Regions from separate parts of the Dellaglioa sp. L3N genome, predicted to be linked through region 1. Evidence: riboswitches for the same ligand, from Rfam matches in the RefSeq annotation. Region 1 holds a riboswitch; the other holds the start of a gene.
What was found. Region 1 has a riboswitch for thiamine pyrophosphate ahead of thiM (hydroxyethylthiazole kinase). Riboswitches for the same ligand answer to the same signal wherever they lie in the genome.
Positions count from the first base shown of each region.

Region 2: another riboswitch for thiamine pyrophosphate. It lies ahead of thiT (energy-coupled thiamine transporter ThiT); the one in region 1 lies ahead of thiM (hydroxyethylthiazole kinase).

Region 1 covers NZ_CM142928.1:507,681-523,843, reverse strand. Annotated here, with positions in the region: one part of gene prfB (peptide chain release factor 2) at 1-25, opposite strand, end outside; gene secA (preprotein translocase subunit SecA) at 119-2,482, opposite strand; gene hpf (ribosome hibernation-promoting factor, HPF/YfiA family) at 2,634-3,197, opposite strand; gene ACVPPR_RS02545 (ComF family protein) at 3,408-4,088, opposite strand; gene ACVPPR_RS02540 (DEAD/DEAH box helicase) at 4,085-5,431, opposite strand; gene ACVPPR_RS02535 (YigZ family protein) at 5,461-6,096, shown strand; gene ACVPPR_RS02530 (glycosyltransferase family 4 protein) at 6,133-7,218, opposite strand; gene ACVPPR_RS02525 (APC family permease) at 7,328-9,157, opposite strand; gene groL (chaperonin GroEL) at 9,407-11,032, opposite strand; gene groES (co-chaperone GroES) at 11,069-11,353, opposite strand; gene ACVPPR_RS02510 (lysostaphin resistance A-like protein) at 11,579-12,217, shown strand; gene ACVPPR_RS02505 (ABC-F family ATP-binding cassette domain-containing protein) at 12,239-14,176, shown strand; TPP riboswitch at 14,255-14,361, shown strand; gene thiM (hydroxyethylthiazole kinase) at 14,419-15,210, shown strand; gene thiD (bifunctional hydroxymethylpyrimidine kinase/phosphomethylpyrimidine kinase) at 15,216-16,037, shown strand; gene thiE (thiamine phosphate synthase) at 16,024-16,163, shown strand, end outside.
Region 2 covers NZ_CM142928.1:1,088,278-1,104,440, forward strand. Annotated here, with positions in the region: gene murG (undecaprenyldiphospho-muramoylpentapeptide beta-N-acetylglucosaminyltransferase) at 1-535, opposite strand, end outside; gene murD (UDP-N-acetylmuramoyl-L-alanine--D-glutamate ligase) at 537-1,913, opposite strand; gene mraY (phospho-N-acetylmuramoyl-pentapeptide-transferase) at 1,931-2,896, opposite strand; gene ACVPPR_RS05495 (UDP-N-acetylmuramoyl-L-alanyl-D-glutamate--2,6-diaminopimelate ligase) at 2,918-4,390, opposite strand; gene ACVPPR_RS05500 (penicillin-binding transpeptidase domain-containing protein) at 4,408-6,573, opposite strand; gene ftsL (cell division protein FtsL) at 6,570-6,950, opposite strand; gene rsmH (16S rRNA (cytosine(1402)-N(4))-methyltransferase RsmH) at 6,975-7,922, opposite strand; gene mraZ (division/cell wall cluster transcriptional repressor MraZ) at 7,950-8,381, opposite strand; gene ACVPPR_RS05520 (DUF3397 family protein) at 8,559-8,924, opposite strand; gene dapG (aspartate kinase) at 8,936-10,135, opposite strand; gene asnB (asparagine synthase (glutamine-hydrolyzing)) at 10,158-12,044, opposite strand; gene ACVPPR_RS05535 (magnesium transporter CorA family protein) at 12,242-13,192, shown strand; gene ACVPPR_RS05540 (DUF4044 domain-containing protein) at 13,256-13,366, shown strand; gene thiT (energy-coupled thiamine transporter ThiT) at 13,496-14,050, opposite strand; TPP riboswitch at 14,097-14,198, opposite strand; gene cls (cardiolipin synthase) at 14,251-15,699, opposite strand; gene ACVPPR_RS05555 (amino acid ABC transporter substrate-binding protein) at 15,715-16,163, opposite strand, start outside.

The sequences.
Region 1 (16,163 bases):
GTTTTCTATAATCGCTTAATTCCATTAATATTCTCCTTAATCTACTAAAAAGAGTCACCTTCAAACTCTATCGAATTCGGAAGTGACTCTTTATTAACATTCTCTTGTTACCTTTTGATTAACGTTTAATATTTTGTCTGATTTCAGCTTTCATGAATAAACGCGTCACTTCAAATTCAATTGTACCAACGACTTCTTCAAACATTCTGAACCCATCTGATTGGTATTCAACTAGTGGGTTCAATTGTCCGTAACCACGTAGTCCAATTGACTGGCGAAGTTGATCCATTGCATCAATATGAGCTGTCCATTTATCATCAACGACACGTAACACAACGACTTTTTCAAATTCAAGCATTTGAGCTGCATCGACTAATTGATCTTCTTTCATCTCATAATTCTTCTCAGCACGGCCTACTAAGTAGGTTTCAATTTCTTTAGCATCCTTACTTTCTAAATCTGCCAATGAAATACTATCTTCATTAACCATTGAAGATACCGCAAAATCTATAATAGCTTGTAAGTTCCATTCGGCTTGGTCACCTTGTGTATGCATTTGAACAATATGATTAATCGTTCGTTGAATCATAGGCATAATAACAGGCTTCAATGTTTTTTCTTCCATGATGACTTGTTGTCTCTGGCTATAAATAACCTCACGTTGTTCACGCATAACATCATCATATTGTAAAACATTTTTACGTGTATCGTAGTTATTACCTTCAACACGTTTTTGAGCAGATTCAACTTGTTTTGTAATCATACGACTTTGGATAACAGCATCATCTTCAGTAATATTCATACGTTCCAAGAAATTCTTGATACGTTCTGAACCAAATCGTAACATTAAATCATCTTCCAAAGAAAGATAGAATTGTGTCATCCCATCATCCCCTTGACGGCCAGCACGGCCACGAAGTTGATTATCAATACGACGAGATTCATGACGTTCTGTCCCGATAACAGCCAACCCACCAATTTCTTTAACGCCAGGTCCTAATTTAATATCAGTCCCACGTCCAGCCATATTTGTCGCAATTGTAACAGCACCACGTTGTCCGGCATTCAAAATAATCTCAGCTTCACGTTCATGGTTTTTGGCATTTAAAACAGCATGTGGAATTTCAGCTTCATCTAACAGCTGTGCTAATAATTCTGATGTTTCAACCGCAACCGTCCCAATTAACATTGGTTGTCCAGCTTCATGACGTGTTTTAATATCAGCGATAACGGCTTTAAATTTACTTTTCAATGATGGGTACAATAAATCTGCTTTATCATCACGAATAATTGGTTTATTCGTTGGAATTTGAACAACTTCCATATTGTAAATTTCACGGAATTCTTCTTCTTCCGTTTTAGCAGTACCTGTCATACCAGACAATTTCTTGTACATTCTAAAGAAATTTTGATACGTAATGTTAGCCATTGTTTTTGTTTCATCTTCAATTTCAACATGTTCTTTCGCTTCAATTGCTTGATGAACACCATCAGAATAACGACGGCCTTCCATAATACGACCCGTAAATTGATCAACAATCATAACTTCATTATCTTGCACAACATAATCTTTATCACGCAACATTACAAAGTTAGCGCGTAATGCATTATCCAAATGGTGAGTCAAAATGGTGTTATCTGTATCAAATAAATTATCTAAACCAAAATATTTTTCACCTTTACGAATACCTTCTTCGGTTAAAGAAATTGATTTTGATTCAAGATCAATTTTGTAATCCTCTTCTTCAGTCAATGTTTTAGCAAAACGATCGGCACGAACATACATAGCCGTTGTTTTTTCAGCTTGACCAGAAATAATCAAGGGTGTTCTAGCTTCATCAATCAAAATTGAATCAACTTCATCGACAATAACGTAGTTCAAAGGTCGTTGTACCATATCTTCACGGTAAACAACCATGTTATCACGCAAATAATCGAAACCTAATTCACTATTTGTTGAATAAGTGATATCAGCAGCATAAGCTTCACGTTTTTCTTCAGCTGTTTTTGAGTTAATATTCAACCCAACAGTTAAATCCAACCATGAGTATAATTCACCCATCTCGGTTGCATCACGACTTGATAAGTACTCATTAACAGTAACAACATGAACGCCCAAGCCAGAAATTGCATTTAAATACACAGGCATAGTAGCTGTCAAAGTTTTACCTTCACCAGTTTTCATTTCTGCAATATTACCATCATTTAAAACCATTCCACCAATCATTTGAACACGGAATGGATATAAGCCTAATACACGTTTTGCAGCTTCACGTACAACTGCAAATGCTTCAGGCAAAAGGTCATCAAGTGTTTCTCCTTCTTTATATCTTGCTTTAAAAGCAGGTGTTTTAGCTTTCAGTTCATCATCAGATAATGCGGCCATTTCATCGGCCATATTTTCAATAGTATCGGCTATTTTACCCAGTTTACGTAATTCGCGGGTATCACTTTCAACCCATTGTCTTAATACATTTGCCATTTAGCTTTCCCCTTATACGAACACATTTGTTAAATTATTTTTAATTATAATATTATTTTTCATAATATCACTAAATCAACAAATTTTAAACCAAAAATCACAAAAAAAGCCCTGAGCAGGCGAACTACCCAAAAGGCTTTCCTTAAAAATCTTAATCTTCCGCTTCAATTAAACCGTAGCGACCATCTTTTCGTTTGTAAACAATATTAGTACCTTCTGTGTCAGCATCTTCATAAATAAAGAAATTATGGCTCAACATATCCATTTGTAAAATAGCTTCTTCACTACTCATTGGTTTCAAAGAAACATGTTTTGTACGAACAACATCAAACATGCTTACTTCGTCGTCATTAGAGTCAGATTCTTCATCAGAAATTTCATTACGAATTTCAATATCTTTAATCCCTTTGCCTCTTGATTGACGATTAATTTTAGTTTTATATTTACGAATTTGACGTTCTAGTTTATCAGTCACAAGATCAACACTTGATAATAAATCTTGTGATGTTTCTTCAGCTCGAAGGACGAGAGAAGGCATTGGTACAGTGACTTCCACTTTGGCTGATTTGTCTGAATAGACTTTTAAATTGACATGTGCCGTTGAATTAGATGTATCAGTAAAATATTTTTCTAATTTAAATAATTTCTTTTCAACGTAATCTCTAGTAACATCTGTAACTTCAACATTTTCACCGCGAATATTGTATTTTAACATAATAAACTCTCCCTTCAATCTATAGCAAGGTCTAAAATTTTACTTAAATTTATGACCCTTACCGCTTAATCTAATTATAAGCGAATATGACTAAATATACAAATAATATTCCTCAATAAATCTACTTAATACGCCATTGTAATCGTTAACAGCTTTCATTTAGCTTTTTCATATTTTTATCATAATTATTTTTAAATAAAGCGTTACCTTCTATCTTGCAAGTGTCAGACTTTTAACGCATTTAGCATTTGGCGCCAACAAGGCAATTGCATAAAATAACGTTCGACCGGTCGTATAAATGTCATCAACTACCAATACAACTTTATCTGACAAATCTGGACAATTTGAACTAAGCGCAAAAGGCTGTACTAATTCAAGCCGTTGCTTTCTATTTTTATGTGACTGTCTTTCTTTTACCGTATCATTTCGTTCCAAAAAGTGACTATGCTCAATAGCTAACAGCCCGCAAACCTGATTAAATCCCCGCTTATTTAATGTGCCAGAATCCACTGGTATCACAATAAGAAAATCAAAATCAAGGGTTGCTAGTTTCTTTTTCAATGCGGTTTGAAAAACAGTCCTGAGACGATAATCACCATTAAATTTATAGTTTTGCATAAATGCCTTCATGAAATCATTGTAAACATATAAAGCTTGATTTTGAAATTTCAAACCAGGATAAATCAGTTGCCATTTTTTACAATCCACACAAAGTTCTGGTGTGGCTTGCGCTCGGCCACACCCTTGACAAGCCGTTTTACCATCAATTAACTGTAATCGTGTCTGGCATTCACTACAAATTAATTGCTTTTCATAAGGTTTCAGTGACACAAGAAAGGCTAACGTTAATTTCTGACTGAACACATTTTGGCAGATTTTACAGTTTTTCATCTATTTAATTTCCTAGCTTTCCCATTCATCGTTTTTATTTGTCCAACTGCTTTCTTAATCGTGACCGTGTAATGGCAACATAAAAAAATAACATCGCCAAACGGTCGATTACCATTGCGTCCAACCCTACCTGCTATCTGAACTAACGCTGCTGTTGAAAAGGTTTTGTCATCAGCACCTAACACAAATACATCCAAGTTAGCAAAGGTCACACCCCGCTCCAAGATTGTCGTTGTAATTAAATACCGTAACTCGCCTGATCTGATGGCCTTAACTTTATCTAATCTATCTGGATCTTCAGAATAAACTGTTGCCCCTTTTAAATTAGGAAACTTCTTTTTAAACGCATCAAAAACGGGTTCCAACAGCCAAATTTTTGGCACAAAAATGAGAAACGGATCATCTCTCTGCATCCATTGCGTCATTTTAACTGTCAGTTTTCTTGGCAAACGCCCCTTTTTAAGTTGCTTTTCCCATGATTTTTCAAACTTTATTTTAATTTCAGGTAATAAGTGCCCATGGAATCGCATGGGTAAATAACTCACGGTTAATTGTTTTAACCGAACTTCTTTCAAGAGTGACTCACTGGGCGTTGCGGTTAAAAATAAACTTGCGCCTTTTAGTTTAGTGGCTTGTTTCGTTGCCCGTAATAATAAGTCATTTTGTGCATAAGGAAACGCATCTACTTCATCAACTATCATGACATCAAACGCCTTATGGAATCGTAATAATTGGTGTGTTGTACAAATGACAAGCTGCGTATAATGATAAGGCTCCGTTGATTTCCCGTGTAATAAACAAATAGCAATATCTTTAAATGCAGCTTGTAAGCGCGGGAATAGCTCAATACACACGTCAACACGTGGTGATGCCAGACAAACACGCTTATTATTCATTAACGCAGCCTCGATACCCGGAAACAACATTTCCGTTTTACCAGCACCCGTCACTGCCCATAGTAAATGTCGTGCCCCTGGATTTTCAAAAACTTGTTTCACTTCGTTAGCACAAATTTCTTGGCTAGCCGTTAATTGCCCTTTCCACGTCAAGGGTCTTTTCTTATGAGTTGAAAACAAGTTAGGTTCAGGTATAGTATAAAGTGTCGTTGCCGTTGAGATACGACCTAATATCAGACAATAGGGACAATAATACTGATCACCTTGTAATCGATCTGTCACCAAATTCAGTTTTGAGTGGCATCTTTGACAAATTATTTGATTATTCTCAGTGAAAATGCCTGGATATGCAGTTATTCCTTCTAAATTGCTATCATCATCAATTTCCAAATTGGTGACTAGGCGACCATAAAAATCTGCCATTAACATGCGCTTCAATCCCTTCATAAATTTAAATACGCAAAGGAATCATAATAATGTCAAAAAATTATTTAACCATCAAAGAATCTGGTTCAGCCACATTAATTGAAAAAAAATCTGCTTTTATTTGTCGGATTACCAGAATTACAACTGAAAATGAAGCCGTGGCTTTCATTGAATCAGTTAAGAAATTAGAACCTAAGGCCAGACATCACTGTTTTGCGTACACTTTTGGCCTTGAGTCCGAAATTCAACGTCAAAGTGATGACGGCGAGCCCTCTGGAACAGCCGGAACACCAATTCTAGAAGTTATTAAGACCAATCATCTTAAAAATACCTGTATCGTTGTCAGTCGGAAATTTGGTGGGATAAAATTAGGTGCTGGTGGCTTAATTCGGGCTTACAGTAATGCTACTTCACAAGCAATTGAACAAATTGGCATCATTAAACGCGTTTTACAAACGGAACTCCTTTGTCAAATTGCTTACTCTAATGTTGGAAAATTTGAAAACTATCTTGAGAAAAATAACATTACCATTCAACAAAGTACTTATCTTGAAACTGTTGAATTTACTTTAGCAGTCGATAAAAAGGCACTGAACACTCTACAAGACCAGCTAATTAACCTACTCAGTAATCAGATTACCTTTAAATTAGGTCAAGATTTATACCATGAAATTCCAGCCAACTAAAAAAGGATGCCCCTAATTGGGCATCCTTTTTATTAATTATTTTTTCGAAGTCATTGTTTTAACAATTTTTTTAATCCAATTTAATAACGGCTTTCGTTTGGAACCAACTAATCCAATAGATTCGACGAATAGCTCCAATCCAATTAAGGTCGCAATTGACATTAATATTGACCCCCAAATTGATGAAATGGGATAAAGTAATGAGATAAACGAAAAAATTAACGCAAGCCCGTAAATAACCAATACCGTCTGACGATGCGTTAATCCCATTTGCATTAAGCGATGATGTAAATGATGTTTATCTGCTTGAGAAATTGGTTTTTTATTTAAAATCCGACGTAACATGGCGTAAACTGTATCTGTAATAGGAACCCCTAGTATCAGGACCGGGACAATAATTGAGATGAAAGTAGCATTTTTTAACCCAGATAATGAAAAAACTGATATCATAAATCCAATAAATAACGCACCCGTATCCCCTAAATAAATTCTAGCCGGGAAAAAATTATACGGTAAAAATCCAATCAAAGCGGCAACCAACGTAAACATCATGATGGCAATGTAACTATTTGTATTAACTAAAAAGAAATAGCCCACTAACCCACTTGTAAACAAGGCAATAATTGAAACCCCTGTGGCCAGTCCATCTAACCCATCAATTAAATTAATTGCATTTGTAATAGCCAAAATCCAAATAACCGTAATAGGCAAACTCAACCAGCCCAGATTAACAATCCCAAAATAAGGAATCGTCAATGTTGTCATTCGCATATTTGAGAAAAAATATACAATCAAGGCGGCAACTGTAATACCAAACATCTTTTGACGTGGATTTAATTCAAATTTATCATCTAAGACCCCTGTGACAATAATTACCAATTCAGCAATAAATAACGTCACTAACATTTTAATGGGATATTGATTTCGTAAAACAAAAAAGTTCGTAAAACTAAAGGCGATAAAAATAGCTAAACCACCCATTGTGGGCATTGCAACTTTATTTACTCGTCGCTTATTGGGAACATCAACTGCCCCAATTTTAAGTGAAAAAAATCTAACCACTGGCGTTAACAACGCGGAGATAAGCGCTGTTGCGAAAAATGCTACGATAATTGGAAACATGATAGTATCTCTCCTTATAGTATTGTCTAGTAATATCTTTATAACTATACCACGTTGTTAAATAAATTCAAAAAAACATCAATTAAAATTAATCGATGTTTTTTAGTCATTATTTTTTCAAATGATAGTTAAATGTTGCAACAATAATATTTTCACGAGAGTTTAAAACTGATCTTAATCTTAAACTTGTTTGGTTATGCAAAATATTTTGCCATGGTTTTCTTGGTACAAATTGTGGCACTAAAACTGTTGTCGTAAAATTACGAGCAGCAGCATTCTTAGCAATCACATCTGTAAATTTCACAACGGGTGACGCAATTGATCGGTATGACGAATGCAAATCAACAAAACGGACACCAGGGAAACGCTCTTTAAATTCACGTTCCGTTTCATGTTCTTTTTCAGGATTTGTATCGAAAGACACATGCATTGCAATCACATAGTCACCAATTGAACGCGCATAATTGATGGCACCAGTTGTCACATGGGTCACAGAACTTACTAACACAATAACCGTAGAACCATCGTAATCGTGAATTTCTGCTTCCTCTGTCAATCGTAATTGTTCAGCAACTTTATTGTAATGATCATTAATTTTATAGAATATCCCGTACATAACTGGCATAATCACAAAGAATGGCCATACAGTTGATAGACGGTATCTAAAGAGAATCAATAAAATACTTAGTGAAATAAAAGCACCTAAGAAGTTATAGAAGGCCTTCATCAACCAGCCTTTTGGACGTTCATGATACCATTTTACAATCATCCCTGTTTGAGACAACGTAAATGGAATAAACACACCCACCGCATATAACGGAATTAATAAGGCTGTTGACCCATTAAAAATGAACGTTAAAATAATTGAACCAGCTGCCAACGTGATAATTCCGTTAGAGTAACCTAAACGATCACCTTTATCCATATATAAATGGGGCATAAATTTATCTTTAGCTAAATTAAAGGCCAAAATTGGGAAAGCTGAGAATCCAGTATTCGCAGCTAATACCAAAATTAACACGGTTGAAAATTGGAAAATATAATATAAAATACCTTGTCCAAATGTTGTCTGTGCAATTTGAGAAAGAACCGTTACTTTTTCAGTAGGTACAATCCCATACCAGTAGTTTAATAGTGTAATACCACCAAAGAAGACAGCTAAAAGAGTTGCCATAATGGTTAAAGTAGCCGCTGCATTTTTAGCATGTGGTTTTTTGAAGAAAGGCACTGCATTACTAATCGCTTCGACACCAGTTAATGAAGATGACCCTGATGAGAATGCTTTTAAAAGTAAGGCCATTGTGATACCAGGAACGGCAGTCCCAACAGCAGCTGTTGCATGATAAGGCACTTGACCAGTCATAATATTATAACCACCAACAAGTAACATTAAAATAATCATCACAACGAACAGATAAACGGGTACCGTTAAGAATGAAGCAGATTCACGTAACCCACGTAAATTCATTGCCATAACTAAAATAATAATAATCACTGAAATAACCACTTGATGCCCATACAATGATGGCACCGCAGAAATTAACGCTTCAGTCCCTGCGGACACACTAACCGCAACAGTTAGCATATAATCAATTAAAAGTGAGCCACCGGAAATTAAACCTGCTTTTTCACCTAAATTTTTGCTTGAGACGACATAAGCGCCCCCACCTTTAGGATAAGCATGGATAATTTGACGGTAAGAAATGGTGATTGATGCCAATAAAATTAAAACTAATAACGCAATCGGTAATGAATACCAAATTGCCATCGCAGAAAAACCAACCAAAACGGTCACAATTTGTTCAGTCCCGTACGCCACAGATGACAATGCATCTGATGATAAAAGAGCTAATGCCTTAAACTTTGATAATTGTTGATTTCCCTCTTCAGAAGATTTCAATGGTTTCCCAATTAACAATCTCTTTAAATAACGCCACATTTCATCTTTACCCCTTATGTTCTAAATTTAAAAAAATTATTCATAAACGTTGCCCTGACGGTACGTTCATCTTACCGAATAGTTATTTTATTCACTAATTCCTATCCACCGAATTCACTCTATTTTACCCGTTTATATTTAAATATACAACACCATAAATGAACTTTATTCCCCACAAAAAAAGAGTTACCACTCGCAATTAGCGCAGAGTGATAACTCTTTAAATTTTATTATTTTATGAAACTTGGGTTACATCATACCGCCCATGCCACCAGGCATTTGTTGTGGGTCAGCTGCAGATTCTGGTTCTGGTTTGTCGGCAACAACTGCTTCAGTTGTTAACAATAAAGCAGAAACACTGGCTGCATTTTGCAATGCTGAACGAGTCACTTTAGTTGGATCAACAATTCCAGCTTCAATCATATCTTGCCATTCATTAGTTGCGGCATTGAAACCAATACCTATTTTTTCTGATTTTAATTTTTCAACAATAACGGAACCTTCAAGACCCGCATTTTTAGCGATTTGACGTACAGGTTCTTCCAAAGCACGTTGCACAATCTTGATACCCGTTAATTCATCACCAGTTGCTTCGAGTGCAGCAACTTTTCCAATAACGTTAACGAATGCTGTCCCACCACCGGCAACGAAACCTTCTTCAACTGCGGCACGTGTGGCATTCAAAGCATCTTCAATGCGGTATTTACGTTCTTTTAATTCTGTTTCAGTTGCAGCACCGACTTTGATGACAGCAACCCCACCAGATAATTTAGCCAAACGTTCTTGTAATTTTTCGCGATCAAATTCAGAAGTTGTTTCATCGATTTGTTTTTTAATCAAACCAACACGTTCTGTAATTTTAGCTTTATCACCAGAACCTTCAACAATCACTGTGTTTTCTTTTGTGATATTGACTTTACCAGCTGAACCTAATTGTTCAATGGTTGTATCTTTCAATTGTAAGCCAAGTTCATCAGTAATCACTGTAGCACCCGTTACAATAGCGATATCTTCAAGCATTGCTTTACGACGATCACCAAATCCAGGTGCCTTAACAGCAACAACGTTGAATGTCCCACGAATTTTATTCAAGACTAAGGTTGGTAAAGCTTCGCCATCAACATCATCAGCGATGATTAATAATGGACGACCTTGTTCAACAATAGATTGTAATAAAGGTAATACTTCTTGAATGTTAGAAATTTTCTTATCAGTCACCAAGATATATGGTGTTTCTAAGTTAGCTTCCATTTTATCGTTATCAGTTACCATGTATTGTGACAAGTAACCACGATCAAATTGCATCCCTTCAACAACATCTAATGAGGTATCAATACTTTTTGATTCTTCAATTGTAATTACGCCATCATTACCGACTTTTTCCATAGCGTCAGCAATCAAAGCACCAATCTCATCATTAGCTGAAGAAACAGAAGCGATTTGCGCGATGTCTTCTTTTGTTTCAACTTTGTGTGATAATTCATGTAATTCAGCAACTGCAGCTTTTGTAGCAGCTTCAATTCCACGACGAATACCAACAGGGTTAGCACCAGCCGTCACATTTTTCATACCTTCAGTCACGATAGCTTGTGTTAAAACAGTTGCAGTTGTTGTCCCATCCCCAGCAATATCGTTGGTTTTTGAAGCAACTTCTGACACTAATTTAGCACCCATATTTTCAAAATGGTCTTCTAATTCAATAGCGCGAGCAATTGTCACACCATCATTTGTAATTGTTGGTGAGCCATATGATTCTTCCAAAACAACATTACGGCCTTTTGGTCCTAAAGTTGATTTAACCGTATTGGCTAATTGGTCAACACCTCTAAGCATTGCTGAACGAGCATCTTCAGAAAATTTTAATTCCTTTGACATAATTAATCCACCTCATCTTTAAATTTAAAATTTAACTTAATCTACAGTTGCGACGATATCTTTTTCGTGCACAATCAAGTAGTCTTTACCTTCAAATGAAACTTCTGATCCGGCATATTTATCAAATAAAACGGTTTGTCCGACGTTGACAGTAACGGCAATCTTCTCACCATTATCCATTGTACGGCCATCACCCACCGCAATAACTTTACCTGTTTGTGGTTTTTCTTGTACATTACTTGCCAAGACAATACCACCTACCGTTGTTTCTTCTTCTTTAGTTACTTCTAAAATAACTCGATCTGCTAATGGTTTTAACACGTTCTATCCCTCCAACACTATTATTTAGCACTCTATCTTCCTAAGTGCTAATCACAAAATTAACTATAATCAATTTTACGGACAATTGCAAGTATTTCAGCTCTTATTTGATAGAAGTTTTCATATGAATTAAATTCGTTATCCGACCAATTATGCTATACTTATCATACGAATTTGTTCGACAAAATAATGCACGACTAACTAATTATATTTAAAGGAGTTTTCATGTCAAAATCAACTAGTAAAAATTCAATTGCCATTTTATTAGGCTATCTCGTCATCTTTGTTCTACCAACGGTTCTGAATCAACTATTTTCTCTAAAATCGATTATCTATCCGGTTATGACAGCTGACTATGCCTTAGGTGCGATCCTCTTAGTTTGGCTAAATTATTACTTCAGTACTAAAAATTCAATTAGTGGTCATTCTAATTGGACACAAATTATTTTGTGGGGATTTCTCGGATTCATTTTAACGTTAATTATTCAGTCCGTTATTCAAACGATTTATTACTCACTTTTAAAAACGACTGTGCCTTCACAGAATACAAGTGAAATCATGACGATTGTTACAAAATATCCCTATTATATGTTGGCAATCTCATTTGGCGCCCCTATTATGGAAGAACTTGTTTTCAGAAAAGTTTTCTTCGGTAACTTAGCCAGTTTTATACCACCAATGTTCGCCGCAATTATTTCCAGTTTACTATTCAGTCTAGCGCACAATGATGGACATCTAGCCATCTACTTTTTAATTGGTTTACTTTTTTGTTACCTTTATAAACGAACTGGTAGTATTAAAACGTCAATGATTGCACACATTCTCATGAACAGTTTCGTATTAATCATTCAAGTATCACTTTAAAAAAGAAAGGTGGGATTCGTTTTGATCCTGTTACAAGTCCAACAAGCAGCCCGCTATTTCGGTGCTGACGTTCTATTCGAAAATGTTAATATGGATATTAAAGACGATGCCAGAATTGCCTTAGTTGGCCGGAATGGTGCCGGTAAATCAACATTAATTAAAATGATCATTGATCAAGAAGCCACTGATGCCGGTCAAATCATTAAACATAAAGGGATGACTATTGGCTACTTAGCACAAACAACCATTGTTTCTTCCGAACGTTCAATCTGGGAAGAAATGAGTCATGTCTTTGATTATCTCAAGAAAATGGAAACGCAAATTCATGCATTAGAAGCCCAAATTGCTGATCCAAAAAATGCAGAAGATTCTGAAAAATTCGACAAACTATTATCAACTTATGATCAACTGTCACATGATTTTAGTGAAAAAAATGGTTATGGTTACGAATCAGAAATTCGTTCCGTCTTACATGGCTTTAGATTTTATGAAGAAGATTTTGATCGTGATATCAGAACCCTTTCTGGGGGCCAAAAAACACGTTTAGCATTAGCTAAATTACTTTTAGAAAAACGTGATTTATTGATTTTAGATGAACCGACTAACCATTTAGATATTGAAACCTTAACATGGTTAGAAGGTTATTTGAAAACTTATACGGGAGCCCTCTTAATTGTCTCTCATGACCGTTACTTCTTGGATAAAATCGTCACAGAAGTTTACGATATGAGTCATCATGAAACAACCCACTATAATGGTAATTATTCCCAATTTATTGTCAAAAAAGAAGCTAACTTAAAACAAGAATGGAAAGTTTTTGAAAAACAACAAGATAAAATTGAAAAACTTGAAGATTTTGTTAATAAAAATATTGTTCGTGCATCAACAACCAAACGAGCACAAAGTCGGCGTAAACAGCTTGAAAAAATGGACAAAGTTGATCGCCCAGATGGTGACGAAAAAGCACCCCGCTTTAGTTTTAAAGCAGCCGATGAAAGTGGTAATATCGTTCTAACAGTTGCTAATGCAGCTGTTGGGTACGACAATACTGTTTTATCTGAACCCGTCTCAATCGATTTACATAAACATCAAGTGCAAGCAATTGTCGGTCCGAACGGTGTTGGTAAATCAACCTTGCTTAAAAGTGTCTTAGGTCAGATTCCCTTCATTCGCGGCGAAGCTTTCTTCGGTGCCAATGTCCATATCGGTTACTATGATCAGGAACAAAATCAATTAACAGATAAAAATACTGTTCTAGATGAACTCTGGAATGATCATCCAACAACACCTGAAACAGACATACGCTCATTATTAGGTAGCTTTCTATTTTCAGGTGACGATGTTTTGAAACGTGTTTCAAATTTAAGTGGTGGCGAAAAAGCACGTCTGGCTTTAACTAAGCTGGCTATGGATAAAGATAACTTTTTAATCTTTGATGAACCCACTAACCATTTGGATATTGATAGTAAAGAAGTTCTTGAAAAAGCCATTTCTAACTTTGACGGTACAGTCCTACTCGTTTCCCATGACCGTTACTTTATTAATAAAGTTGCAGAAAGTATTATTGAAGTTTCAAAAGAAGGTTCTACTTACTACATGGGTGATTACGATTACTATGTTGATAAAAAAGAAGAACTAGAAGCTATTGAAGCTGAAAAAGAGGCCCTTGAAACTGCTTCTAATCCGACAGCTCCTGAAGTTAAACCAGCAACTAACTATCAACAAAACAAAGAAACCCAAAAAGAACAACGCAAATTAACTCGTAAAATTGAACGTTTAGAAACTGAACTAAGTACTTTAGAAACACATAAAACAGAACTTGAAGAAAAAATGTCACAGCCTGATATTTTCAGTGATGCTGACAAACTCCAAGAACTTCAAACTGAATTACAAACAGTTCAAACAGCAATTGAAACAACAGAAAATGACTGGGAAGAAGCTAGCTTAGCTCTGGAATAAGTTAGTTTCTTTTTTTATTTTCTGTTGACATAACAATAATGAAAGCCTATTCTCTATTAGTAACCTAAAAATTAAATATAAGTACACTAGGGGTGTTCTTTAGAAGAACTGAGATAAGTTTTTACAACTTAATCCCTTCGAACCTGTAAGTCAAAACTTGCGTAGGAAAGTGTGAAGAAGGACCCCACTCTACGATTTTTTTGTCAAAGAGTGGGGTTTTTGTGTGCTTAAGAGGAGAAACTATGAAACTAGAATTACTCAATAAGATTCGTGCAGAAAACCCAGTCATTTTTAACCTTTCAAATTATATTACGGTGCAAGACGTTGCTAACGGACTTAACGCAATTGGTGCCTCACCTATTATGCCTAGTGCAATTGAAGAAACCAAAGAGATGTTACAAATTTCTTCCGGCGCAGCAATTAATATGGGATCATTCAGAAGTACTGAATTGCCTTATATTGAAAAAATTAGTCAAACCGCCAATGAATTAGGGGTTCCTCTCGTCATGGATCCCGTTGCTGTTGCAATGCCTTATCGTCAAAAAGTAATTACAGACTTACTAACTCGTTTTAAATTTGATTTCATTCGAGGTAATGCGGGTGAAATTGCAGCATTAGCTGGGATTGAATGGCAGGCTAAAGGCATTGACGCAGGTGATGGCTCTGCAAATCTAGCAGAAGTCGCAAAAATTGCAGCCCAACGTTACAATTGTACGGTTGTTTTAAGTGGTCCAACTGATTATATTTCTGATGGTGTCCGTGCAGCAACAGTGACACATGGCACACCCCTTTTCCAAATTCACGTGGGTTCAGGTGATATGCTTTCAAGTCTAATCGCTGCATTTGCGGCCGTTTCTAAAGAAGATTACTTTGAAGCAGCTAGAATGGCCTGCCTTGTTTTTGCAATAACTGGCGAACTTGTTGCGCAAGAATTAGACGCTGAACAACCTGGTAGTTTCATTGTTAATTTATTAGATAAATTACATTTGATAACGCCAAAAGAAATCGCTGAACAAATTGCTATGGGGGACTGAATAAAATGACTAATTTCCCACAAGTTCTTTCGATTGCTGGATCTGACAGCAGTGGTGGTGCTGGCATGCAGGCTGATTTAAAAACGATACAGGAACGCCACGTCTATGCCGCAACCGTTCTCGTTGCCATTACTGCCCAAAATACGTTAGGTGTGCAAGACAGCTTCCCCTTACCGGCTCAAATTATTAATGAACAATTTAATTCAATTGCAGCTGATTTAGCTATTAAAGCATGTAAAACGGGGATGCTTGCTGATTCAGAGCACGTTGAGATTGTCGTTGAAAATCTCAAAAAATATGACTTTGGCCCCTTAATAGTTGACCCTGTTATGGTTGCCAAAGGTGGCGCAACACTACTTACTGAAGATGCAGTGGCCACCATCAAAGAAAAATTAATTCCCTTAGCGACCGTAGTCACACCCAATATTCCTGAAGCTGAAGTCATTACTGGTTTCACTATTAACTCTAAAAAAGACATGATTGCGGCTAGTCAAAAAATAAGCGCATTAGGTGCCAAAAATGTCATCATTAAAGGCGGCCATCAAAATTCTGAAAATACAGCAAGTGACTTTGTCTTACTAGAAAATGGTCATTCATTCTGGATGACCTCTGACCGCGTGGCTACAATTCGCACTCACGGAACGGGTGATACCCTTTCAGCCTGTATTGCAGCGGAATTAGCAAAAGGGCAACCTATCGATGCGGCGATTATAACTGCTAAAAAGTATGTTGAAGCCGCCATTAAAAATGGCATTATTGTCGGGCATGGACATGGACCATTAAATCATTGGGCCTATCGTGAGGAGGAACAACATGCAAAACTTTAATCGATCATGGTTAGCCAGTTACTTTATCGCAGGCACGCAGGACGTTGCCAAGAACCAATTATTACCCACTCTGGAAAAAGCCTTACAAGCTGGGATTTCTTGTTTTCAATTTAGAGAAAAAAACCC
Region 2 (16,163 bases), 580 kb from region 1:
CAGATAATGCTTCAATTTTCTTCTCATTTACCACTTGTTGTGCACGAGGATTCCCGGTGAAAACAACTTTTTTCTTTGGAAATTGATCTGCAACAGATTCAAATGAGATGGCTACTTTATCAACAAAGTAACTCAAAAATTTATTTGTAACGCCTGCAACACTATTTTGTTCATGAACAACCGTTGGAATATGCATTCTAGCAGCAGCATAGACAACTGCACCACACACGTACCCACCTGTCCCGATAACGATATCTGGTTCAAAATCTTTGATCATTTTTTTTGCGTCTTTTACACTCTTTAGAAATAATTGAATCGTTTTAATATTTTCCATCGATAATGATCGCTTAAAGCCCTGAATTTTAATGGTTTTAAATGGAATACCATTATCCGGAACAATACGACTCTCAAGCCCTTTTTCAGTCCCAATATATAAAAATTCAGCCGTTGGATCTTTTAATTTTAACGCTTCAATCAAGGCTAAGGCTGGGTAAATATGCCCACCTGTTCCACCACCAGAAACAATAATTTTCATTTTAGTTATCCTTTTCTTGCATTAGTTTTTCAACTGCATCGATATACTCATCACCACGTACTTCAAATGATGGATATTGATCCCAACTAGCTGCTGCCGGTGACAACAAAATAATATCATTGTCAGCGCTTAATTTATAAGCTTCCGGTACAGCCGCAACAACATCAGTCACTTGCTTAATTTCGGTAATCCCCGCAGCTTCACCTGCACTTCTCATTAAATCAGCAGTTTCACCGAAAACAATCATTGCCTTCACATGTTCTTTAAGAACAGGAACTAATTTTTCAAATGTAAATCCACGATCTAACCCACCAGCCAACAAAATAATTGGTTGTGAAAAACCTTTAACAGCCATCTCAGTTGCTTCAATGTTGGTTGCCTTTGAATCATTATAAAATTTACGATTATGCCAGACACTAACAAACTGTGTCCGGTGACGCACACCCGTAAATGTTGATAGAACTTCTTTAATAGCCGAATTTGTTACACCTTTAATTTTAACAACCGTAATAGCTGCAAGTGCATTTTCAATATTGTGCTCACCAGGAATATTAATATCAGCTGTTTTCATAATTAATTCGTCTTGATAATAAATATTGTCGTCCTTTACGTAAGCACCTGTTTCAATTTTGTCTAATCTAGAAAACGGTACAATTTGGGCACGGCTTGCTTTAACAAGTTCATGAAGTTCTTCCAAATCCCAGTTAACAACAAGAAAATCATCTGAATCTTGATTTTCTGTTATTCTCATTTTTGCTTTCACATAGTTTTCACGCGTTTGATGATAATCAGTATGTGCTTCATAAATATTAGTAATAACTGCAATCTCAGGCTTTAACTGATCAATACCACATAATTGAAAGCTCGATAATTCTGTCACAATAATATCATTTTTAGTTGCTTTTCTTGCCACAGAAACAGATGGAATACCAATATTACCAGCCATGAACGCCTGCCCTTGTTTTCTCTCTTGATTCAACATCAATGAGATTAAAGTCGTAGTCGTTGTTTTACCGTTTGTTCCCGTAACACCAATCATTGGTGCCTCTGAAATTTCGTAAGCAAGTTCTGGCTCCGTAATGATGGGTAATCCTTTTTCCATTGCTTTAGCAATCAATGGATTTGTATATGGAATGCCAGGGTTTTTTACGACTAACTCAAAATCCTCATCTAGTAAAGAGAGTGGATGACCACCAGTAATCACTTTGATACCTTCAGCTAAAAGTTCCTTTGCTTCAGGATTGTCATCAATCTTCTTATGATCGTTCACAGTCACGAATGCGCCTAAATCTTTTAATAATTTTGCAGCATTCAACCCACTCTTTGCTAAACCGACAACTAGAACTTTTTTATTTTGATAATTCGTAATTTTCTTCATTCCAATTAAATCTCCCTTTATAAAATAACTATTAACGTCAAAATTGCAGCAATTAAACCAATCGTCCAAAAGACAATATCAATCTTCCATTCATTCCAACCACTCATTTCAAAGTGATGATGAATTGGACTCATTTTAAAGATACGTTTACCGGTTAATTTGAACGAAGCCACTTGTAAAATAACACTTGCCGTTTCGCAAACGAAAATAATACCAATAAAAATCAGCGATAATTCTTGATGTAATAAAATTGAGACAGTCGCTAATGCGCCACCTAATGCTAACGAGCCCATGTCTCCCATGAATACTTTAGCCGGTTTATGATTAAACCAAATAAACGCAATTAAAGCACCAATGACTGATAAACAAAAAATAAGGACATCTTCTTGATGCTGGGCTTGTGCAATAACAGCGTATGCACCGAAAGCAATAATTGCTTGTCCGGAAACTAAGCCATCAATGCCATCAGTTAAATTAACAGCATTAGAAAAACCAACTAACCAAATAATAATAAAAATGGCATAGAGAATCCCAATTGAGACTTCACCGAATCCCCAAATATTAATTGAAAGAGGTAACTTTTCATGCATATAAACAGCTGTTAAAATGATGCCACCAATGATTTGCCCTAACAATTTTTGCCAAGCTTTTAAGCCTTCATTTTGTCGTTTGAATAATTTAATACTATCATCCCAAAATCCTAGTACAGCATATAAAAACAAGATGAAAACCATAATCATTGTTGATGGCGTCATGGCATGAGCCCATAATGATGTCCATATGGCTGTAATAATAATGGCAATATTAAAGACAAAGCCACCCATAGTCGGTGTCCCCGACTTTTTTTCATGCCATTTTGGTCCTTCTTCTCTAATCATTTGGCCTTGTTTGCGCATTCTAAAGTAGCCAATAAATAATGGCATAAACATAAATGTTAATGCAAAGCCACTCACCAATGGAATGATCATTTCTGGTTTTGTCATTGTCTTATCCTCACTTAATTGTTATTTTTTATTTAGTGCTTTCGTTGCTTCTTCAACATCGTCAAAATGAACTTTTTCTCGACCAAGAATTTGATAATCTTCATGACCTTTACCGGCAATTAAAACAACATCACCTGGTTGTGCTTTCTTGATTGTTTCAGCAATTGCCTCATGTCGGTCCATTATAACAGTCGCACGATTTTCTGGAATCCCCGTCAACATATCAGCCATAATCTGTTTAGGATCTTCAGTTCTGGGATTATCCATTGTAAATACGGGATAATCACTATGATCTGCAGCAATTTTTGCCATTTTAGGTCGTTTGTTCTTGTCACGATCACCACCGCAACCAACAATACAATAAATTTTGTTTTGAGCAAAGTCTTGAATGGTTTCTAAAACATTTAATAAACCATCTGGTGTATGTGCATAATCAACAATAACACTAACACCCGTTTTAGAAGGAACTAATTGGAAACGGCCTTTAACGCCTGTCACTTTTTCAAGTGATTTAATAATTTGTGTTTCATTTAATCCTGCAGCATAGGCAGCACTAAATGCAGCAAGCATATTATACACATTAAACAAACCGATTAATTGCATGGTCACATGAGTCACTTTGCCAAAAAGAACCAAATCAAATTCAGTTCCATGACTTTTAATTTCAATATTTTTTGCTTGAATCATCGCTTCATCATTTTCAATCCCATATGACAAAATCTGAGCAGACGTAAATTGCGTAAATGTTCGCGCAACTGGGTCATCAAAGTTTAAAACAGCTACTTTTGCATCACCAGAAGCTGTGTAATGGTTACCTAACTGAGCGAATAACATACTTTTGGCATGCGCATAGTTATCCATAGTTTTATGAAAATCCAAATGATCCTGCGTTAAATTAGTAAAAACAGCAATATCAAAATCAATGCCCCATACACGTCCCAATACCAATGCATGTGACGAAACTTCCATTGCAACCGTCTCAACTTCTTCTTGTTTCATTTTTGCCAAAGTCCGTTGCAGTGTAATCACATCAGGTGTTGTATTATTCGAAGGATAAATTGTGTCATTTATTTTGCGATACATTGTCCCAATTAATCCCGTTTTTTGGTTTAAATCACGATAAATTTGTTCAATCAAATGAGTGACCGTTGTCTTACCGTTTGTGCCGGTAACACCAATCATTCTCATCTGTTGACTTGGAACACCATAAAAAACATCAGCAAGAATTGCCATTGCACGGTTTGTATCCTGCACATAAACCACGGGAACCGATACATCAATTGGTTTACGGGCAATAATGATTTTCGCGCCCTTTTCAACTGCTTGACTGACAAAATTATGACCATCAACCGTATAGCCCTCTACAGCAACGAAGATACTATCTTCAACAACTTCTCTTGTATCCTGAGTGAGTAATTTAATCTCTAATTTTGGATCAATCGCCATCGATACTTGCTTAAATTTTAAACTTTGAATTAATTTATCTGCTTTCATATCTACCATTCACCTTTTTATTTTAACGTTAGTTTAACTGTTGCTGATTTTTTCACAACTGTATTAGCTTTAATACTTTGAGATGATACATAGCCACTACCCGTTGTTTTTAATTTTAAGCCCATTAATTCTGCGGCATTAACGGCATCACTCTTCGACCAACCCGTTAATTCAGGCATCACTCTCTCACCGTCGGTTAATAGTAGTACTTTACGTCCTGATAATACCGTGGAACCAGCAGCTGGATATTGTTTGGCTACTGTTCTACCATTTCCAATAACTGCCACATCTAAATTTTGTTCATTCAATGTTGATTTGGCTGAAGACGTCTTATTACCCTTGACGTCTGAAACTGTTACATTTGTTTTAGATGATGCTTTAGCTGTCGAACTATCCTCTTCCAATGTTCGTTTCATCAATGGATTGAAAATTTGTGCCAAAATTGCATTGCCCGTTGTCCCTTGCATATTCTGTGGCTGTTTCATTGTCACATACATGATATATTTAGGATTCTTAGCCGGCGCCATCCCTACAACTGAAAAGACATAATTTGCATCACCAGTTAGGTAACCTGTGGCATCAGAATTGGCAACTTGCGCTGTCCCTGTTTTGGCAGCAATTCTATAGCCATCCAGTTTGAAGGCATTACCCGTTCCATAATCTTTATAGACGACATCTTGCATCATGCTTAAAACTTCTTTAGACGTCGATTTTTTTATCACTTGTCCCAAATCCGTTTTTTTAGATTTATAAGTTGTTTTCCCTGTATTAGGATCAACAATCTTATTCACAAGTGTTGGTTTCACCATTTTACCATTGTTTGCAAAAGCCGTAAAACCTTGCATCATCTGCATCGTTGTTACATTAATCCCTTGTCCAAACGCTGTATCAGCTTGTTCAATTGGATATTGGAATTCAATGCTTCCTCTTGCTTCATTTGGTAACCCAAAGTTAGTACTTTTGAGAAAACCAAATTTTTTAATATATTTAAGCCATGCTGTAGGACCCATTGCTTGTTCTAACTTAGCCATACCAACATTACTTGAACGAGCGAAACCTTCTCGATATGTGATCAAGCCCCAACCTGATGTGTTCCAATCAGGAACTGTTTTAGTCCCTACTTTTAAAACACCAGATTTATACAGTGCATTTTCATTATATGCGCCATTCTCAATCGCAGCGGCCATCGTAAAGACTTTCATTGTTGACCCAGGTTCATAGCTATCTTCAATTAATGAATCACGCCACATTTTTGAAATACCACTTTTGGTATCCGCATTAAATGTAGGTCGTTGAGAGGCTGCTAATATTTTCCCATTTTTAGCATTCATAATCACAACGTTCATTGATTTTGGTTGATAACTTTTTTGAACCTGTGTCAAAGTTGTTTCAAGATAGGTTTGTAGCTTAGTATCAATTGTTGTATAAATATTATTTCCATTTTTAACTTGTTTAGTTTTTGTCTTTGCATTCGGTAATTGATAGCCATAACTATCTTTTTGAACCTTTTTCAAGCCATCTGTTCCACTCAACTGCTTGTTAAATGCTGATTCTAAGCCCATCACACCAGATAATGTTGCGTTACCTTTTTTTGATGTACTTTTTGTCACACCAATTAAATGAGAGGCAAATACACCGTTAGGATATAATCTTGCCTGCGTTTTAGTGAAATAAATACCACTTAATCCAGCTGCTTCTATTTTATTTTTTGTTTCTAATGATAAGTTTTTACCAGCGTTCCCAAATTCAACTTGATAAATCCCCTTTTTCGCATTCAAAATATCGTAAACTTTAGTTTCTTTCATCCCAATAGCATCACTAATAACTTTTGCAGCTTCATTCTTATCAGTAACATACAAAGCTTTATTGTTCGCACCAACATATTTTTTTGAAAGAACCGCATAGACAGAATAATTTGTTGTATCTTCGGCAATGGGCTGATTAGAATCATCATAAATGGTCCCTCTACTTGCCTTATCAATCCGACTATTTTCATAAAGTAGTTGCGTCTGACTGCTTAAATTAACATTTGAAACTTTCCCACCAATCACAATATAAGAAAAACGAATGATAAACATCAAAAGAATCGCTAAAATAGTCAGGATCAGTAACACACCAAACCTTTGCCTGTTTCTACGTTTCTTTTTCATGTTATTTATCATTCGTTGTTTTTGATTATTCATTTCGTTACATTCCTTATTCTACTCTCGCTTAAGTTAAGACCATTCTTATCTGCGATACCATTTAGTCGATTGTTACTAGCAAGTTCGTTCACTTCTTGTGTTAAATCAGAACTTTTAGTTTGAATAGCTGTTATTTCACTATTGATATTTTGTAAAAACTGACTACTATTCGATAATTTTACCTGTGCTGAAACTAGCGTAATCATCAGTATCAAAGAAATAACACCAATCAAACCAAATAATGATTTTTCAATTTTAGAAAGTGCCACACGCTGTGTTCCAGCTTGTGTTTTATGTATTGGTTGCTGTCTTGGGCTTTCTCTATACTTTTTTGACGGCGTTGTTGGTATTGGTCTTGCTGTACTATTTTGTGCCATGCGATGTAACCCCTTTATTAATCATTATTTCAGTCGTTTTATAATTCTTAATTTTGCCGAGTGTGCACGTCTGTTGTTCTGCAACTCTAGTTCTGATGGTAAAATTGGTTTTCTATTAACTAATGCATAATCTGGTTGAATATTATCTGGAATTACCGGTAAACCTGGTGGTAACTCTGGAAGGCTCGTTCGTTCTTTGAACATGGTTTTAACCAATCTATCTTCTAACGATTGAAATGTAATGACACTAACTTGCCCCGTGACATCAATCAAATCAATGGCTTGTTCTAATGAATCTTCTAAAACCCCTAATTCATCGTTAACTGCAATTCGAATAGCTTGGAAAACTTTTTTTGCTGGATGCCCACCTGTTCTTCTTGCGCGAGCTGGAATTCCTCGTTTGATTAATTCAACTAATTGACTAGTCGTCACAATTTCTTCAGTTTCTCTAGCACTTTCAATCTGACGAGCAATTGATTTGGCAAATTTTTCTTCACCATATCTAAAAAATATTCTAATTAATTCTTGATAAGTCCAATTATTTACAATTTCTTTGGCAGTTAATTCTGCACTCAAATCCATGCGCATGTCTAACGGTGCATCATGTTGGTAACTAAACCCTCGTTCTGCCACATCAAACTGTGGTGATGATACGCCCAAATCATAGAGCACCCCATCAACTTCTGTCACACCAAGCTCTAACAAGGCAACCTTTAAGTCTTTAAAGTTACGTTTAATAAACGTAACTTGCCCATTTTCTATGTATTTTTTTAAATGTTCTTCATTATATGTAATAGCTGTTTGATCCTGATCAAAGGCGTATAAGTGCCCGTTCAGACTTAGTTGAGACAATATTAAAGCACTATGTCCGCCACCGCCCAAAGTACAATCAACATACACACCATCAGGATTGATTGCCAATCCATCAACTGCTTCATTTAAGAGAACCGTTTCATGTTCAAATGCCGTCATAGTTTTTGTCTCCTTTCATACCATTATTTAAAAACCAAAATCAATCATATTTTCTGCAATTTCATCCAAGTTTTCTGCTGCATTTTCTGAGAAACTAGCCCAACGTTCCTCACTCCATATTTCAAAGCGATTTGAAACCCCAACTAAGACACATTTCTTTTCTAAATTAGCATGGGTCCTCAAAGGAACGGGAATATTAATCCGACCTTGTTTATCGAACTCGCATTCTGTTGCTGCTGAATACAAAAATCTCACAAAAGCACGGGCATCTTTTTTTGTTAAAGGAAGTGCTTTTATTTTTTCTTCTAGGAGCGTCCACTCAGCTTGTGTGTATCCAAACAAACAACCATCCATACCACGCGTAACAACAAACTTTTCACCTAATTCCTCACGGAACTTAGCTGGAATAATTAATCTGCCTTTGGCATCCAATGTGTGTTTAAATTCACCCATAAACATTGTGCACGCCCCCCTTCGTAGTAACTATTTAAATTTTACCACAATGCCCCACATTCCACCACCTAATTTCAAAACATTATATTTTCAAAGTATTATAGATAAAAAAAATCACTCAACCCTTTTAGGTTAAGTGATTTAAACATCTTATTTAAAATAATTAAGGTGGGGCAAGTAATATTAAATTAAAATCATTGTTAACACAATAAGATACCAAAGAATCATATAAATGTCAGTGATTTTCCAGATAACTGTGAAAAATTTGGCATAAATCAATTCCCCATCTCGATACGCAAACATCAATGCACTAGCAATACCAATTAGACACCAAGCCAGTATGACAAATGGTACAAGTGATAAATTATATTCTTGTACTGATAACAGATGTGTTAACAAGAGAAGTAGTGGTGGTAAGAAGTCAACAATTTTTAGCCTTTTAGGCCAATACTTTCGTAAGATACGTTTAAGTAACAATAAAATTAAAAGGTAACTAACGACTAAAATAATTGACCCATACCAAGTTCCAAAAAAAGTTAAGAGTTTCATAAAGTACTCCTTTAGATCGTGTTTAAAAAGACGTCATGTAACGCATTAACGGCAGTTTTCAAATCGTCTTGTTGAACCAAAATCCAAATTGTCGTATAACTATCAGTCGTTTGAAGAATATTAATATGATGTTCATCTAATACTGTCACAATTTTTGATGTGACACCAGGAGTCCCTGTCATACCAGCACCTACGATTGACACTTTTGCACAATTATTAAGGATTGAAACAGACATTTTAGCATCTGCTAATAATTGTTTTGCTTTTGTTTCATCATCACTAAATAAATTAAAAACAACTTTACCAGGTGAGATATTAATGAAATCAACACTCAAATTATTATCTGCCATTAAATTGAAAACATCTTTAGCAGTATGGTTAGCTGTTTCAATCGTAAATTGTGTTAACCCCGTTACATGAGCAATTCCGGTTACACTTCGGTAATGTTTAACGCCTAAATTACGATCCGTAACAAGCGTTCCCATTTCTTCAGGCCCTTGCCAAGTTGACCGAATTCGAACAGGCACGTGAGCTTGTTGGGCAATTTCTACGGCACGCGGATGGATAACCTTTGCGCCTTCATGAGCCATATTGGCCACTTCTTCATAACTAACGGTTTTAAGAAATTTAGCTTTTGAAACTAATCTAGGATCAGCCGTCATCATCCCTGAAACGTCAGTAAAGATATCAACACGTTCAGCATTTAACGCTGCTCCAAGTAAGGCTGCCGTTGTATCACTTCCACCACGTCCGATTGTCGTCGTTTGACCTTGGCTCGTAGCCCCTTGAAATCCGGTTACAACTAAAACATCAGCATCGTTGAATGCAGCATCAATTAAATCAGTATTGATATTAATCACTTTAGCATTCTGGAAGTCATCATTTGTCTCAACACCAGCATCTTGTCCAGTCAAAGCAGCTGCTTTAATACCTTCTTTATTCAACAATTCAGAAAAAACTGCAGCAGAAATAGTTTCACCAACAGAAACAATCATATCAAGCTCTCTATTTGAAAGTAACGATTGTTCGCCATCGACAAGTCCTAATAATGAATCGGTTGCATAAGGAGCCCCTTGACGCCCAATTGCAGAAACAACGACAATTACTTGGTACCCTTTATCGACTGCATACTTTACGTGTTTCAAGGCAGCACGCCTTGACTCGTCATCTTGAACCGAGGTGCCACCAAATTTCTGAACCATAATTGTCATTATTTTGAACTCCCACTATTTATTATTTAGCTTTCTCTGTCATTGTTTCGCTATCTACTAACATATCACTTTCAACGTAAATTCGATGCCAGACCATAAACGTTAAAACAGTCCATATTTTTCTAGAGTTATCTCGAACGCCATCACGATGTTCATCCAATAAATCTAAGAAATATTGTTTATTAAAAAATTCATCTGTTTGAGAATCATTGATGATTTGTTTAGCCCAATCATACATTTCTTCTTTTAACCAGAAACGAATTGGCACAGGGAAGCCCAATTTTTTACGATTTAAAACGTGATCAGGAACAATTCCTTCAGCCGCTTTACGCAAAATATATTTCGTTGTACCATGTGCAATTCTTAAATCTGCAGGTACTTCTGAAGCAACTGCAAAAACTTCTTTATCCAAAAATGGCGTTCTTAATTCAATACTATGTGCCATCGTTGTTCGATCAGCATTATGCAATAAATCACCATTTAACCAAGTATGCATATCAATAAATTGCATTTGATCAATTTTATTGTAATCTTTTGATGCATCATAATATTGGCCAGTAATACTTTGGAAAGGATGGCTTTTATTGTAATCTTTAAAGAAGGCTTGTTTTTCTTTTTCATTAAAGATAAACGCATTACCCACATAGCGATCTTCCATTGGTGTTGTCCCACGAAGAAGGAAACTTTGTCCACGCATTCCTTTGGGCATCATTTGGGCAATTTTGTTCAACGCACCATTAATTGGTTTTGTATATTTAAACCCTTTTAATGATTCTGGTTCATGATAAATTGTATACCCACCAAATAATTCATCGGCACCTTCACCTGTCAAAGCAACCTTCACACGTGTTCTAGCTTCTTTGGCAAGGAAATATTGAGGCACAGCAGCCGGATCAGCCAAGGGATCATCCATATTCCAGATGAAATGTGGAAAGGCCTTCATAAACGCTTCAGGCGTAATAACAGAACTAAAGTTAGCAACGTCTAATTTCTCGGCAGTTTCTTGTGCAACATCCAATTCACTATAACCTTCACGTTCAAATCCAACTGAAATAGTTTCCAAATTTGGATTCAATTCTTTAGCAATGGCAACAATAATAGATGAATCAATCCCACCTGATAAAAATGACCCAACTGGCACATCAGCACGCATATGTTTTTCAACAGAATCAATTAAAACGTCTTTAATCCGTTTAATATACGTTTCTTCTGGCCGAACTACTGGATGAAATTCAGCAGAAAAGTATTGTGTTACAACTGGTTTTTCGCCCATTTTTTTAGTTAAATAGTGGCCTGGTTGTAACATATCAATTTCTTTAGTTAACGTTTCTGGTTCTGGTACAAATTGAAAGGTCATATAATCTTGAAGCGCATCTTTATCAAATGTCTTATTTTTTAATACTTTGTAAATAGCTTTACTTTCAGAACCATAATAGAAGCTATCATCAGCTGTCGCATAATAAAATGGTTTAATTCCAAATTGATCACGCGCTGCAAAAAGCGTTTTTTCTTGTGTATCCCAAATAACAAATCCAAACATTCCACGGAATTGTTTAACCGCTTCTGCCCCATATTTAGCATACATACCAAGAATAACTTCTGAATCAGAATCTGTTTTAAATTCATAGCCATCAGCAATTAAGGCTTCACGTAATTCAATATAATTATAGATTTCACCATTGAATGTTAACCAATAACGTTCATTTTCATATGAAAGGGGTTGGTGTCCACCTTCTATATCAATAATACTTAATCGTCTAAAGCCCATTGTAATATCATCGTCACTAAAATAGCCTGAATCATCAGGTCCACGATGGACAATCATTTTTGTCATATTATGAACAATTTTGTCATAATCTTTGTCTGTATTTTTATGTCTGTCACTTAATACGCCTGCAAATCCACACATATATTCATCCCTCATTTTCATAAAATCAATGTCTTATATTATAGATGTTTCTACAATATATTTCAATTTAGGTTATCGTTATGCTTTTCATTATAGCGTATTTGGGGTAATCTTAACAACTAGATGTCTGAATTAACGAAAGCTTTAAAAATTTGATATACTGAGTACTGGAATCACGAATAAAGGAGTCTTTATAATTGATAGAATATTACAAATCAACTGAATCAGGAAAAATTGAAAAAATAAAAGAATATAGCAAACTTTGCTGGATTAATGTCACTAACCCTTCTGACGCCGAAATCGATGAACTTGTTAGCGAACATGCCATGCCCAGAGATTATGTCACTGCGGTTTTAGATGATCAAGAAAATTCAAGAACTGAAGGATTATCTCAAAACGTCGTTCCCGACTTAGTCCTAATGCAATATCCCCATCGTGTTCGAAATTCATTAGGCTACTTAGAATATCAAACATTTCCCTTTTCAATCGTTTTAGCAGATGATGCTATCATTACGATATCAAATAGTGTTCCCGACTTTATCAATGAGTTTATTTCAGATAGTCCCATTCACAAAATTAAAACAACGACATCTGATCAATTCACTTTAAAGTTACTTTGGTATTTATCACAAAACTTTGTATTTGCACTGAATAACATCATTCAAGAAACTGAAAATCTCGAAAAAACACTTGCTAAAGCAACCAAAAATGAACAATATTATCAAATGATGTCCATGCAAAAAAGTTTAGTTTATTTTGACGCAGCACTTACAAAAAATAATCCCGTCCTAAAATCAATGGCTGATTCAAACGAACATTTCAAACAAAAAGCCACGGATGATTTACTTACAGATGTCCTAATTGAAAATCAACAAGCTGAAACCATGACAAGTATTCAAACTAAAATTTTAGATAATTATGGTGAAATGGTGTCATCTGTTATCTCAAATAATCTGAATATTGTTATGAAGGTTTTAACATCTATGACAATTATATTAACGATTCCAACCATTATGGGTGGGATGTATGGTATGAACGTTAAACTTCCTGGTGCAAACATTTCATTTTCATTCTGGTGGTTACAGTTAATAACCCTTATTATCTGCCTATTAACCGCTTATTATTTAAAGAAAAACGACTATTTTTAAGTTGACATATGACTATCAAAAAAGTTATAGTTACACTATTAGATTTGAGAGGTTGTGTAAATCATGAAAAAACAGAAATCTACGTTCCAAAAAATCACGATGGTTGTCGTGTGGTTAATGATTCTCGTAACAGTCGGTGGCGTTGTTTTAACCGCAGTTATGTCAATTGCTTAATAAGATGAAAATGATTGAAAATTCACGGCTGAAATATGTCGTGAATTTTTTTGTCTAAAATTTACGGTTAACAAGTCATTTATTGTATAAAAAAAGACGGATAATAGTATCCGTCTTTCACTTTAATCATTATTTATCAAGAAAAATTCCTGGACTTTTTTTAAGCATAACACTAAGAATTAACATCGCAATAATCATGTTAACGATCATACTTCCACCATTAATAACGACTGAATACACAACTGGTGACAATCCCCACTGTACATATTTTGACCAAAAAATAATGCCCGCCACGAAATGAGCAAAATATTTTAAAAAGACAGCCAGTAAAATGGCACAAGTTAGTGCTTGTAACGCACCTCGCATATTTTTTGCCCGTAATTGACCCAAAAAGCGAGTTGAGAACAATCCAGCAAATCCTAACACAAAATTAGCAACAGGATATTCTAAAATAGCCTGAACGGGTGTTAAAACATAAGCTGTTCCGATTAAAATAGGTAAAGTCCCATATAATAATCCAATGATTAACCCCATTTTCAAACCACGCCTTAAACTGTACACCACAATAGGTAAAATACCCAGTGCAATATCAATGTTCGGTGGATTAGGTACAAACGACAGTGCCATTGCTAAAGCGGCCATAATGACCCCTTCTAGCAAAATTAATAATCTTTTTCTTTCCAACAAAAAAACCTCCTTTGACTTAGTAAACCAAGCACAAAGAAGGTGTTAATCTTCTACACACAATTCCTACGTTTGCATTAACAAACAGGTTCCAAGGGTCTGAATTTCTTCACTCTCAGCCAAATATCTGGCTCCCCTTTGTGTTGGTCTCCAATTAATAATATCACATACAACTCCACAAATGTCAAACGTTTTCATTATTATAAAATAGGTGAAAGTAGTCTTGAAAACTGTTGTTTAAACTTCAACCAATAAGATTGATCATTGAAATACTTCTTCGTCAAGAGATCACTTTGTTCCATATCAATTTCAAAAATATTTTTAAGTAAAATAGCGACATCTGCATCGTAAATAAATGCATTAGCTTCAAAATTTAATTTAAAACTTCTAAAATCAAAATTGGCCGAGCCTACAGAAGCAACCATATCATCAATTACAACTGTTTTTGCATGCAAAAACCCATTATTATATTGGTATATTTCCGCGCCTATATTTGTTAAATCTTTCGCATAATATTGTGTCGCACGATAAACAAATGCATGATCTGGCATCGAAGGCACCATAATTCTAACCTGAACACCAGACGATACGGCAATGTCCAATGCTTCCATAACGGAATCATCCGGAATTAAATATGGTGTTTGAATATAAATATATTTTTTAGCTGAATTAATTAACTTAATATAACCTTTTTTAATTTGTTCAATTTCCGAATCAGGTCCACTGGATACAATTTGTATATTCACTTTACCCTTAGATTCCGTTTTAGGAAAATAAATTGAGCGATAATTAATTTGGTCGTTTCTTGCAGTTGCATTCCAATCCATAATGAATCGACTTTGCATTGAGTTAACTGAGCTTCCAAAAATACGCATATGTGTATCACGCCAATTGCCAAACTTTTCACTCTCGCCTAAGTACTGATCACCAACATTAAAACCACCGATATACCCAATCTTACCGTCGATGACAACAATTTTCCTATGATCTCTGAAGTTCAATCGAAAATCTGAAAATGAAAAACGCGACCCAAAAAAGGCTTCTGCTTTCCCACCTAGTTCTTCAAAATGTTTGAAAAACTTTTTCGTTGTCCCTTTTGACCCTAGTGCATCATAAATAACTCTAACCTCAAGGCCTTCACTAACTTTAGCCTCAAGTAATGTTAACAATTCATTCCCGATGCGACCATCTTCAATGGTGTAATATTCAACATGAATATGATGTTTAGCTTCACGAATATCTTTAAATAATGCTTCAAATTTATCATGACCATTAGTCAATAATCGAACATCATTCTTTTTTGTTAAAATCGATTTATCTATTTCTAAAAACATGTGCATAATTTCATTCACATCATCGGTAAATTTACCACTCGTGGTTAGTTCTCCTCTAGCCCATTCTTGCTTTTGCCTATCGACTAACTGATCAACACCCATATGACCTTGGGTTTTAATATCAAATATCTTTTCTTTAGAAATTTTCTTTCCCACAAAAAGATAAATTAAAAAGCCGAAGATAGGAATAATTGTCAATACCAGTAGCCATGCCCAGGTTGCAGCAATATCCCGTTTTTCTCTAAAAACGGTCACGATTGCAGCTAGTGAGTTCAATACAAAAACAAGTAATACGGCAATATTTACATATGTCATCTGGTTCCTCCGAAATTAATTATTCTGAACAGTTGTGTTCTTACCAAACCATTTTTGATTTATTTTTTCTAGTTGACCCCTTTTTTGTAGGTCAGTGATTGCTGCATTAATCTTTAATCGCATTGTTTTATCCGATTTTCTCATACCAACAGCAAAATCTTCAGTTTTGAATTTGCCATCAATCACGTTATATGCATCTGAGTCTGCTTGATGTTTAATAAAATAGCTCGCGTAAACATCATCAATTAAAAGGCCTTGAATACGGTCAGCGTTCAAATCAATAAATGCATTATCAAATGAATCATATTGAACAGGTTCCTTATTTTGAATTGTATCTTTTAAAATACGCGGATGCAAATTTAAACTATCAAATCCAGCAGATCCACTTTGAACACCCAATATTTTATGCTGCATTTTAGCAAATGACGTAATTTTGCTGGCTTTTTTTGTCACTAATACTTGTT